Regions from separate parts of the Pusillimonas sp. SM2304 genome, predicted to be linked through region 2. Evidence: predicted binding sites of a transcription regulator. Region 2 holds the regulator's gene; the other holds the start of a gene.
The links. Region 2 encodes LexA, which represses DNA repair genes until DNA is damaged. Its sites were predicted from a motif close to ACTGTATNNNNATACAGT; they were not measured.
Positions count from the first base shown of each region.

Region 1: the regulator LexA is predicted to act here: its motif matches at 3,065-3,082, upstream of imuA (translesion DNA synthesis-associated protein ImuA).

Region 1 covers NZ_JAVLUJ010000002.1:1,146,194-1,151,114, forward strand. Annotated here, with positions in the region: gene RE432_RS14385 (tripartite tricarboxylate transporter substrate binding protein) at 1-97, shown strand, start outside; gene pbpG (D-alanyl-D-alanine endopeptidase) at 346-1,401, shown strand; gene RE432_RS14395 (NRDE family protein) at 1,402-2,199, shown strand; gene ypfH (esterase) at 2,200-2,979, opposite strand; gene imuA (translesion DNA synthesis-associated protein ImuA) at 3,103-3,837, shown strand; gene RE432_RS14410 (DNA polymerase Y family protein) at 3,767-4,921, shown strand, end outside.
Region 2 covers NZ_JAVLUJ010000002.1:818,839-823,759, reverse strand. Annotated here, with positions in the region: gene uvrB (excinuclease ABC subunit UvrB) at 1-535, opposite strand, end outside; gene RE432_RS12905 (amino acid aminotransferase) at 613-1,815, shown strand; gene lexA (transcriptional repressor LexA) at 1,935-2,600, shown strand; gene RE432_RS12895 (hypothetical protein) at 2,767-3,438, shown strand; gene lon (endopeptidase La) at 3,559-4,921, opposite strand, start outside.

The DNA of each region.
Region 1 (4,921 bases), 330 kb from region 2:
CATCGGAAACTCGCGCGACGAGATGGCCGCCCAGATCGACAACGATACCAAGCGCTTCGCCGAGGTCATCAAAAAGGCCAACATTACCGTCAATTGAAGCCGCTGGTATTCATCCCCGGGCCAGGGGGATGGCCCCGGATAGAGGCATCACGTTAAAAAAAGGCCGTCCCGCTTGATTGCTGGGCCGGCCTTTTACTGTTTTTATGCACAGTAAAAAATCCATTGTTCCGCCAGCTTATGCCGGAGAGTTAAAAAAAAACTTAAAAGAATGTTGTAACTACCTAATATAACGCTGTTTTTTTCTGCTACTATCTGACAAATCAAAAATACGTTGATGGGTCGGCCATGCCTTCTACCTGGAATCCACCACGCTTTCGCTTCCTGCCGCAGGCTGTCGTGCCTGTCTTTGCGCTGGCCGTCAGCCTTGGCCTGCCTGCGCAGGCCAGCTCGCTTCATGCAGAGCAGTCCGCCAAGACCGCGCAGCAAACCCGTATCGTCAAGCGCCAGAACCTGCGGCCCGTCAACTATGCCAACTCGTCCTCCTCGGGCGCTCAGGTCCGGGTAGGCGTACGCAATCCGAACCGCGACGACATCGTGGTGCACCGCCCTTCGGCGGAAGCTGACCGGATCCAGCCGCTGACCGACCAGGCCGCCCTGCGCTCCGAAGTCGCCTTTGTGCAAGACCTGGAAAGCGCCGACGTCCTGTACGACAAAAACAGCGACGAAGTACGCCCCATTGCGTCCATTTCCAAGCTCATGACCGCCCTGGTCGTGGCCGAGGCAGACCTGCCCATGGACGAAATGCTGACTATATCCAGCGCCGATGTCGATCGCCTGCGCTATTCGCGCTCGCGCCTGCCCGTCGGCACAGAACTTAGCCGGGCCGACATGCTGCACCTGGCCTTGATGTCCTCGGAAAACCGGGCGGCCCATGCACTGGGCCGCTATTACCCGGGCGGCATGCCCGCCTTTGTGCGCGCCATGAACGACAAGGCGCGCGCCCTGGGCATGCGCAACACCCATTTTGTCGAGCCCACCGGCCTGTCCAGCGACAACGTGTCCACCCCCAGGGACCTGGTCAAGCTGTTGCGGGCCACCAGCCAACAGCCCCTGATCCACCGCTATACCACCGACGACAAGTATGAAGTCACGGTGGGGCGCGGCCGCCAGTTGGTATTCAACAATACCAACCGCCTGGTCAGAAACGCCAAATGGGATATCAAGGTCTCCAAAACAGGCTTCATCAATGAAGCGGGCGAATGCCTGGTCATGCTCACCCGCATCGACCAGCGCGATGTGGCCATCGTTCTGCTCAATTCCACCGGCCGCTATTCACGTATCGGCGATGCCGTACGCATTCGCACGCTGGTCGAAAACGACAACAGCCTGGCCATGCTTTGAATGTGCATTGCTTACCTGGCCATTTCCGCACATCCCGATTGGCCTTTGTTCATTGCGGCCAATCGCGACGAATTCCATGACCGCCCCTGCCTGCCCGCCGCGCCGTGGCCGGCGCATCCTGATGTCATTGCGGGCATAGACTGCCAGGCGCAGGGAAGCTGGCTGGGCCTGACACGGCAAGGGCGCTTCGCGCTGGTCACCAATTATCGCGACCCATCCCGCGTCCTCGCCAACGCGCCTTCGCGCGGACACTTGGTCAGCCAATACCTGACCGGAGACGAATCACCCGAAGCGTATGCCCGCCGTGTTCATGACGCAGGCGCCGCCTATAACGGATTCAACCTGATTGTCGGCGACCTGGGCCTAGCCTGCTATACCGGCAATCGCGATGGCCGGCCCGGGCCGACGCACCTGGCGCCAGGCCGCTACATTATGTCGAACCACCTGCTGGATACACCCTGGCCCAAGGCCCAGCGCCTGCGTCTGGCGCTGGATGTCTTTCCGCTGGAGCAACTGGACGCATCGCTGGCGCCGATTTTCGACATCCTTAAAGACGGCACGCCCGCACAGGATCATGACTTGCCCGATACGGGCCTGCCGCTGGCGCGCGAGCGGCTGCTGAGCAGTCCGTTCATTGTCAGCCCCAGCTACGGCACACGCTGTTCGACGGTCATTGCGGTGCATGCCAGCGGACGCGCGATCTTCAGCGAAATCAGCTACGATCCCGCCGGCATGCCCACCCGGCGGCATGACTGGCCGTTTCAGATCAAGCCAGCCCTGGCACCGCATACCGGCTGATCAGTGCAGCGTTCTGCCTGCCTGGATGGGCAGGGACGGCGGCGCCGCGTTGTGCGGGTCGCGCGCCTGCGCTTCCAGGGCGCCGAGCGCGGCTTCCCAATTACGCAAGGGAACACATGTCTGCAGGCGTACAACCGCCTGCTTGATCAGGGCGTCATGCAGCTCATGCCCTATCCGCGAGGCGACATCAAGGGTGGCATCGCCCTGCAGCTCGCCCAGGCGAACCAAGGTCGACTCGACCTCGTCGACCGACACTTGCTGGTCGCCGGCCCCATGAAAAAAATGCAGCATTGTGGCGGGCGGCGCATCGGCGGGCGGTTTGGCATACAAGCCGGAAAAGGCCAGGACACGGCCAGCCAGATCCGGCTGGGCATGACAGGCCTCGAGCGCCATGGAAGCGCCCTGGGAGAATCCCGCCAGCGCGGTTTGCTGCCCCGATAGCTGGTATTTTTCCTGGATTTGGCGGATCAGCCGGATCAGTTCCGGCAGCTTTTGCGCGACCCGGCCGGCATAATTGGCTTGATCCAGGCCAACGGGGTCGACCCAATAATAGCTTGCCGCATCATCGCCCCCGGTGGCCGAACCCTTGGAGTCCGCCGGCTCGAAAGCGTAAGGCAGGACCACCAGCGACAGCGGAAATGCCTGTTTCAAGGCATCGGCCAAGGGCATTAACTGTTCGGGGCCGGCAGACTCCCCATGCAGCAGGACGAACAGCAACTGCGGCTTACCTTGCCTGGGTACAAAAACAAAAGGATCGGGAAAATCGGGCTTGGTGGCCATGCGGTACGGACTCTCGGATAAACCTGGCTTATATGTGGAAAATTGTACGCCAGATAGGCAGCCGAATAAATTTTGCGCTATATTGACTGTGTATTTATACAGTATTAACCAGGTTTTTTTCATATGGCTGTTGCCGTCCGTCCCGCTTGCCTGCAGCACCCCGAACGCATACATCCTGCGGTCTGGCGGGCCACCCAATTGGCCTGCTCAAGCCGCAGCGCTATTTCAACGGGGTTTGCCGCGCTGGATGCCGAGCTTCCGGGCCGGGGCTGGCCCCCGGGCGCGCTGATTGAGCTCATGCCCAGTCAGCCGGGCATAGGCGAAATCTTTCTGCTGCAGCCGGCCCTGGCCCGGCTGGATGCCGAACGCAGCATTGCCTTGGTTCATCCGCCTTATATCCCCTATTTTCATTGCTGGAAGAACTGGCGGCTTGAAAACCACCGTTTGCTGTGCATCCACCCGCAAAGCGCCAGCGACGCCTTGTGGGCAACCGAGCAAATCCTTAAGCACAATGCCTGCGCGGCCGTAGTATGCTGGGCGAGCCATGTTCGCCTGGCCGCCTTGCGGCGCCTGCACCTGATCGCCCAGCAAGCCGATGCCTTGTTCGTTTTGCTGCGTCCGCAAGCCGCAGCGCAGCAAGCCAGCGCCGCGCCTCTGCGCCTGCGCCTGACGCCTTGTCCCCAAGGCATCAAGGCCCACATTGTCAAACGCCGCGGGCCCTGCTCCGCCAAGCCGGTGCTCATTACCTTTCCTTCTGCGCAGGCCAAGCCCAGCGCGCTTCCACACCATGTCCCTCTGGATCAGCCTGTATCTGCCCACGCTCAGCCTGGACGTCTGTTTTCCGCAGTGGCCGATTGACCCCCGTCCGGCTGCCGTCCTGCAACAAGACCGGGTATGCGCCTGCACGCCCGCCGCGCAGGCCCAAGGCGTCCGGCCCGGCATGCGGTCAAGCACGCTGCGGGGCCTGGTTCCCGGCATCGAACTGGCGGCCGACCGTCCCGCCGCCAGGCAACAGCATCTGCATGACACGGCATTGGGCCTGTTGCAGTACACCCCCAATGTGGCTTTTTTTGAAGCGCAATCCATCGTGCTCGAGGTCAGCGCCAGCCTTGATCTGTTCAAAGGGCCGCGCACGCTGCTGCGCCGCATACGCCTGACGCTGCAAAGCATGGGGGTGAACGCCCGCAGCGGCATGGCGCCCACGGCGCTGGGCGCCTGGATTCTGGCCAGCCAGACGTCCAGCGCGCAGCGCCACTGCCTTGGCCTGCATACCCTGCGCCGCCGCCTTGACCTTTTTCCCCCGCAGGCGCTGCCCGCCGCCCGTCCTTATGCCGCCTGGCTGGACGGCATCGGATGCCGCAGCTTGTCACAACTGCGCGGCCTGCCCAGGGCAGGCTTGCAGCAGCGCAGCAGTCCCCTGCTGGTGCAGGAACTGGATGCGGCCTACGGCGCCAGCGCTTATGGCTTCAACTGGTTCCAGGCGCCCGATGTCTTTTCGCAACGCATCGACCTGATCGAGCGCCTGGAGCACAGCCATGCGGTGCTGGCCTTTTCCAGACGGCTCATAGAACAGTTATGCGGCTGGCTGCAGGCGCGCCACCGCGCCACCCAGGTGCTTGAATTTCTTCTGCATCACGAGAAAGGCCGCCATGCCCGGCCGCCTACCCCCATGGTTTTGCGCTTGTCGGAAAAAGCCTGGTTGCCGGAAGATTTTTTAAGTGTGCTGCAAGAACAGGTTCAGGCGCTGAGCCTGGGCGCAGCGGTCATCGCCATTACGCTGTCGGTCAACACCACCACGGCCCGGCCCGCGGCCAGCGCCGGCCTGTTTCCCGAACCGGCCCAATGGATGCGCCAGGAACACCGTCTGCTGGATCTTTTGCGTGCCCGCCTGGGAGGCGACCGTGTACTGCATGCCCAGCCTGCGGCAGACTATCGGCCCGAA
Region 2 (4,921 bases):
CAATGCGGTCGCCCGTGCGCAAGGTCAGCACCATGGCGTGGTAATCACCGGGGTTGCCTATGCCGTAGATGCACGACACGGTTCCGACAATCACGGTGTCGCGCCGCTCCAACAGGCTTTTGGTGGCCGACAGGCGCATCTGTTCGATGTGCTCATTGATCGATGAGTCTTTCTCGATGAACAGATCGCGCGCCGCCACATAGGCTTCGGGCTGATAGTAGTCGTAGTAAGACACAAAATACTCGACCGCATTATTGGGAAAGAACTCCCGCATTTCGGCATAGAGCTGCGCCGCCAGCGTCTTGTTCGGCGCCAGCACAATCGCCGGACGCCCGGTACGGGCGATGACGTTGGCCATGGTGTAGGTCTTGCCCGAGCCGGTCACCCCCAGCAGCGTCTGGTACATCAACCCATCGTTGATGCCCTCGGTCAGCGCGTCGATCGCCGCGGGCTGATCGCCCGCCGGCGGATAAGGCTGGAAAAGCTGAAACGGACTGTTCGGATACTCGATGAAGCCGGGCGCAGGTGCGTTCATACTGGACACTTTCAGGGTAAACCCCTTATTATCACACTATTGCTACCTCTTTCTCTACCTACCTTCATACTCCCCAAATGAAATCTCTCTTCGAATCCGTCGAGCTCGCTCCGCGCGACCCCATTCTTGGCCTGAACGAACAATATAACGCCGACACCCGCGCGGGCAAGGTCAATCTGGGGGTCGGCGTGTACTACGACGACGAAGGGCGCATTCCTTTGCTTGACGCGGTCAGCAAAGCCGAAGTCGCGCGCATCGAAGCGCATGCCGCGCGCGGATACCTGCCCATCGAAGGCATCCCGGGGTACAACAAAGGCGCGCAGACTTTGCTGCTCGGACACGACTCGCCCCTGGTGTCCGGCGGCCGCGTCCTGACCGCCCAGGCCCTGGGGGGCACCGGCGCGCTCAAGATCGGCGCCGACTTCCTGAAGCAGATCCTGCCAGACTCCAAGGTGCTCATCAGCGACCCCAGCTGGGAAAACCACCGCGCCCTGTTCGAGCGCGCCCGATTCCAGGTCGAGACCTACCCCTACTACGACGCGGCCAGCCATGGCCTGAACTTCGACGCCATGCTGGCCTGCTTCCAGGCCCTGCCCGAGCAGACCATCGTCGTCCTGCACGCATGCTGCCACAACCCCACCGGCGTGGACCCTAGCTTCGAGCAATGGCAGCAGATCGTCCAGGTCGTCAAAGACAGAAACCTGGTGCCCTTCCTGGACATCGCCTACCAGGGTTTTGGCGAAGGCCTGGAAGAAGACGCCGCCGTGGTGCGCCTGTTCGCCCAGCACGACCTCACCATGTTCATCAGTTCGTCTTTCTCCAAGTCGTTCTCGCTGTACGGCGAACGGGTCGGCGCCCTGACCCTGGTCTCGTCCAGCAAGGAAGAAAGCGGGCGCGTGCTCAGCCAGCTCAAGCGCGTCATTCGCACCAACTACTCCAACCCGCCCACGCACGGCGGCACAGTGGTCTCCACGGTACTCAATACCCCCGAGCTCTACACCCTGTGGACCACTGAACTGGCGGCCATGCGCGACCGCATCCGCACCATGCGCGTGCAACTGGTCGAAAAACTCAAGGCCCACGGCGTCACGCAGAATTTCGATTTCGTGCTGGCCCAGCGCGGCATGTTCTCGTATTCCGGCCTGACGGCGGCCCAAGTGGACCAACTGCGGGAAGAACATGGCGTGTACGCAGTCAGCAGCGGCCGCATCTGCGTGGCGGCGCTCAATAGCCGCAATATCGATTACGTGGCCGCGTCCATCGCCAAAGTCCTGGCCTAAGCAAGCGCCCGCCTTCCTGGCGGGCATCGCCTGTTTGCCTATCCCCGCGTGCACAGGCTTGATCTTTCCCCTGAAATACTGCAAAATCCAGACTGTATATAAATACAGTCTGGATCGTCATGGCCGTCAAGCTTACCGAGCGTCAGCAGCAAATACTCGAACTCATCCGCAGCGAAATCACCCGCACGGGCTTCCCGCCCACCCGGGCTGAAATCGCCCGCGCCCTGGGTTTCAAATCGGCCAATGCCGCCGAAGACCACCTGAAGGCCCTGGCTCGAAAAGGCGCCATCGAACTCACCGCGGGCGCCTCGCGCGGCATACGGCTTACCGGCGGCAGCCTGGCCGGCGCGCAGCACGCAGGCTCCCTGCTGGGCCGCGCCTCGTCGGCGGTCACACAGCTCATGGTGCCTTTGGTCGGCCGCGTGGCGGCGGGCAACCCCATACTCGCAGCGGAACACGTCGAGCGCGAAGTCGGCATCGAACTCGCCCTGTTCAGCCAGACGCCCGATTATCTGCTGCGTGTGCGCGGCCTCAGCATGCGCGACGCCGGCATCCTCGACGGCGACCTGCTGGCCGTCAAAAAATCGCCCGATGCCCGCAATGGCCAGATCGTGGTCGCCCGTATCGGCGAAGACGTCACGGTCAAACGCTTTGCCCGCGCCGGCAAGCGCATCGAGCTCCTGCCTGAAAACCCCGACTTCCAGCCCATCATCGTCACCGCTGACGACGAGTTCTCCATCGAAGGCATCGCCGTCGGCCTCATCCGGAACACGCCCTTGCACTAGGCGTGCTTCAGCCGGCCTCACACGCCGGTTTCGCGTATCGGCACCTGCCACGCGCCCAACATTACGAAACGGTAAGGAGACCGTAATGTTGGGCGCCTTTGCTTTTGACTAAGATTCAAGGGGTGCCCAGTACGCAGGCCGCTTTGGCCTGGAAGGAGTTTGAAGCATGGGGGATATTCACATCAATCCAGGCCTCGATCAGGATAAGCGGATTTTCAGGACGGTCAGCTTCTATGATCTGATCGACCTGATGACATTCAGTCAAATGACCTTTGGCCGTGCGGACCCGTTCCGGCTTGGAATCCAGCGCTACCCGCATCGGGAAGCAGCAGACAGCACCGACGATGCGGCCAGCCTGCGGTTTCAATCCTGGGCGATGCTGGACCATGAGCATGCCATTGACTGGTGGCCGGATGAGCCCGCTGAACCATCGATCTATCTGATTTCAAGCATCAGCGCCCTGTCGGCATCCTTGATTCCATGCGAAGGCACCGATGTATTTATCGAACAGACATGCCGCGTCATCCCGCTGCCCGGCACACCAAGGCCCCCGCAGTCCACCGTGCTGCCCCTGCTCGAGGACGAGACGCTGCTTGTCATCGTGAACGCCCAGGGCGACGCCTATCAGGGCGATCCCAGGCATAATCCCATGCGGCTTCTTGTCGACCTGCGAACATTGCTGCTGGGCGTCGTTGTGTCCCCCAGGGCTTCGATCCGGTTTGTGGAGCTTATCTCGCAAATCGTTCAGCGCACCACGCATGCCTATGTGTCGCGCGCCAACCGGCCTATAGATATCGAGCACAATTGCCTGGACATGCCCCGCATGCGGCATGCGTAAGGCATGCGGCAACACAAAGCGCATTCAGAAAAACAGGCCAGGCCCTGATCGATCAGGGCCTGGCCTGGGACAAACTGCCAGTGAACCCGCCATGACGGCGGGTTCATCAACTGCGCGTCATCAATGCTTCATGACGCCTTCTTGCGCTTCAGCGGGCTTGGCATTGGCCACCGCCTCGGCGGCCAGCCGCGCCACTTCCTCGTCTGACAGCGGCGTGGGCATGTTCTGCAAGGCGACTTCCAGCACCCGGTCTATCCAGCGCACCGGAATGATCTCCAGGTGATTCTTGACGTTGTCGGGGATATCGGCCAGATCCTTCACGTTTTCCTCGGGGATCATCACCACTTTGATGCCGCCGCGATGCGCCGCCAGCAGCTTTTCCTTCAAGCCGCCGATACCCAGCACTTCGCCGCGCAGCGTGATTTCACCGGTCATCGCGACATCGGCCCGCACGGGAATGCCCGTAAGCGCCGAGACCATGGCCGTGGTGATTGCAATGCCCGCCGAAGGGCCGTCTTTAGGCGTCGCCCCTTCCGGAAAGTGCACGTGCAGGTCGCGTTTTTCAAAAGCCGTGTTCGGAATACCCCATTTCTGGGCACGAGCGCGCACCACGGTACGCGCCGCTTCCACCGACTCTTTCATGACATCGCCCAGTGAGCCGGTACGCAGTACCACGCCCTTTCCGGGCATGTCCGCCACTTCGATGGTCAGCAGGTCGCCGCCCACTTCCGTCCAGGCCAGGCCGGTGACTTGGCCGATCTTGTTTTCTTTCTCGGCCATGCCGAAATTGAAACGCCGCACACCCAGGAAGTCGCTGAGGTTGTCGGAGGTGACTGTGACACGCTCCACATTCTGCGCGGACTGCGCCGTCTTGCGGCCGCGCGTGCGCACCGATGGGTTGGTAGCCAGCAGCTTCTTGACCACCTTGCGGCAGATCTTGCTGATTTCACGCTCGAGCGCCCGGACACCCGCTTCACGCGTGTAATAACGCACGATGTCGCGTACCGCCGACTCTTCAATGGTGACTTCGCCCTCTTGCACGCCGTTGTTCTTCATGAGCTTGGGCAGCAAGTGGTCGAAAGCGATATGCACCTTCTCGTCTTCGGTGTAACCCGACAGGCGAATGACCTCCATCCGGTCCAGCAGGGCAGGCGGAATGTTCAGCGTATTGCTGGTGGCCACGAACATGACATCGGACAGATCGAAATCGACCTCGATGTAGTGGTCCTGGAATGTGTGGTTCTGTTCGGGATCGAGCACCTCGAGCAGGGCCGAGGACGGGTCGCCACGGAAATCCGCACCCATCTTGTCGATCTCGTCGAGCAGGAACAAGGGGTTGCGCACAGAGACCTTGGCCATGTTCTGCAGAATCTTGCCCGGCATCGAACCGATATAGGTACGGCGGTGGCCGCGGATCTCGGCCTCGTCGCGCACGCCGCCCAGCGCCATGCGCACGAACTTGCGGTTCGTGGCGCGGGCAATG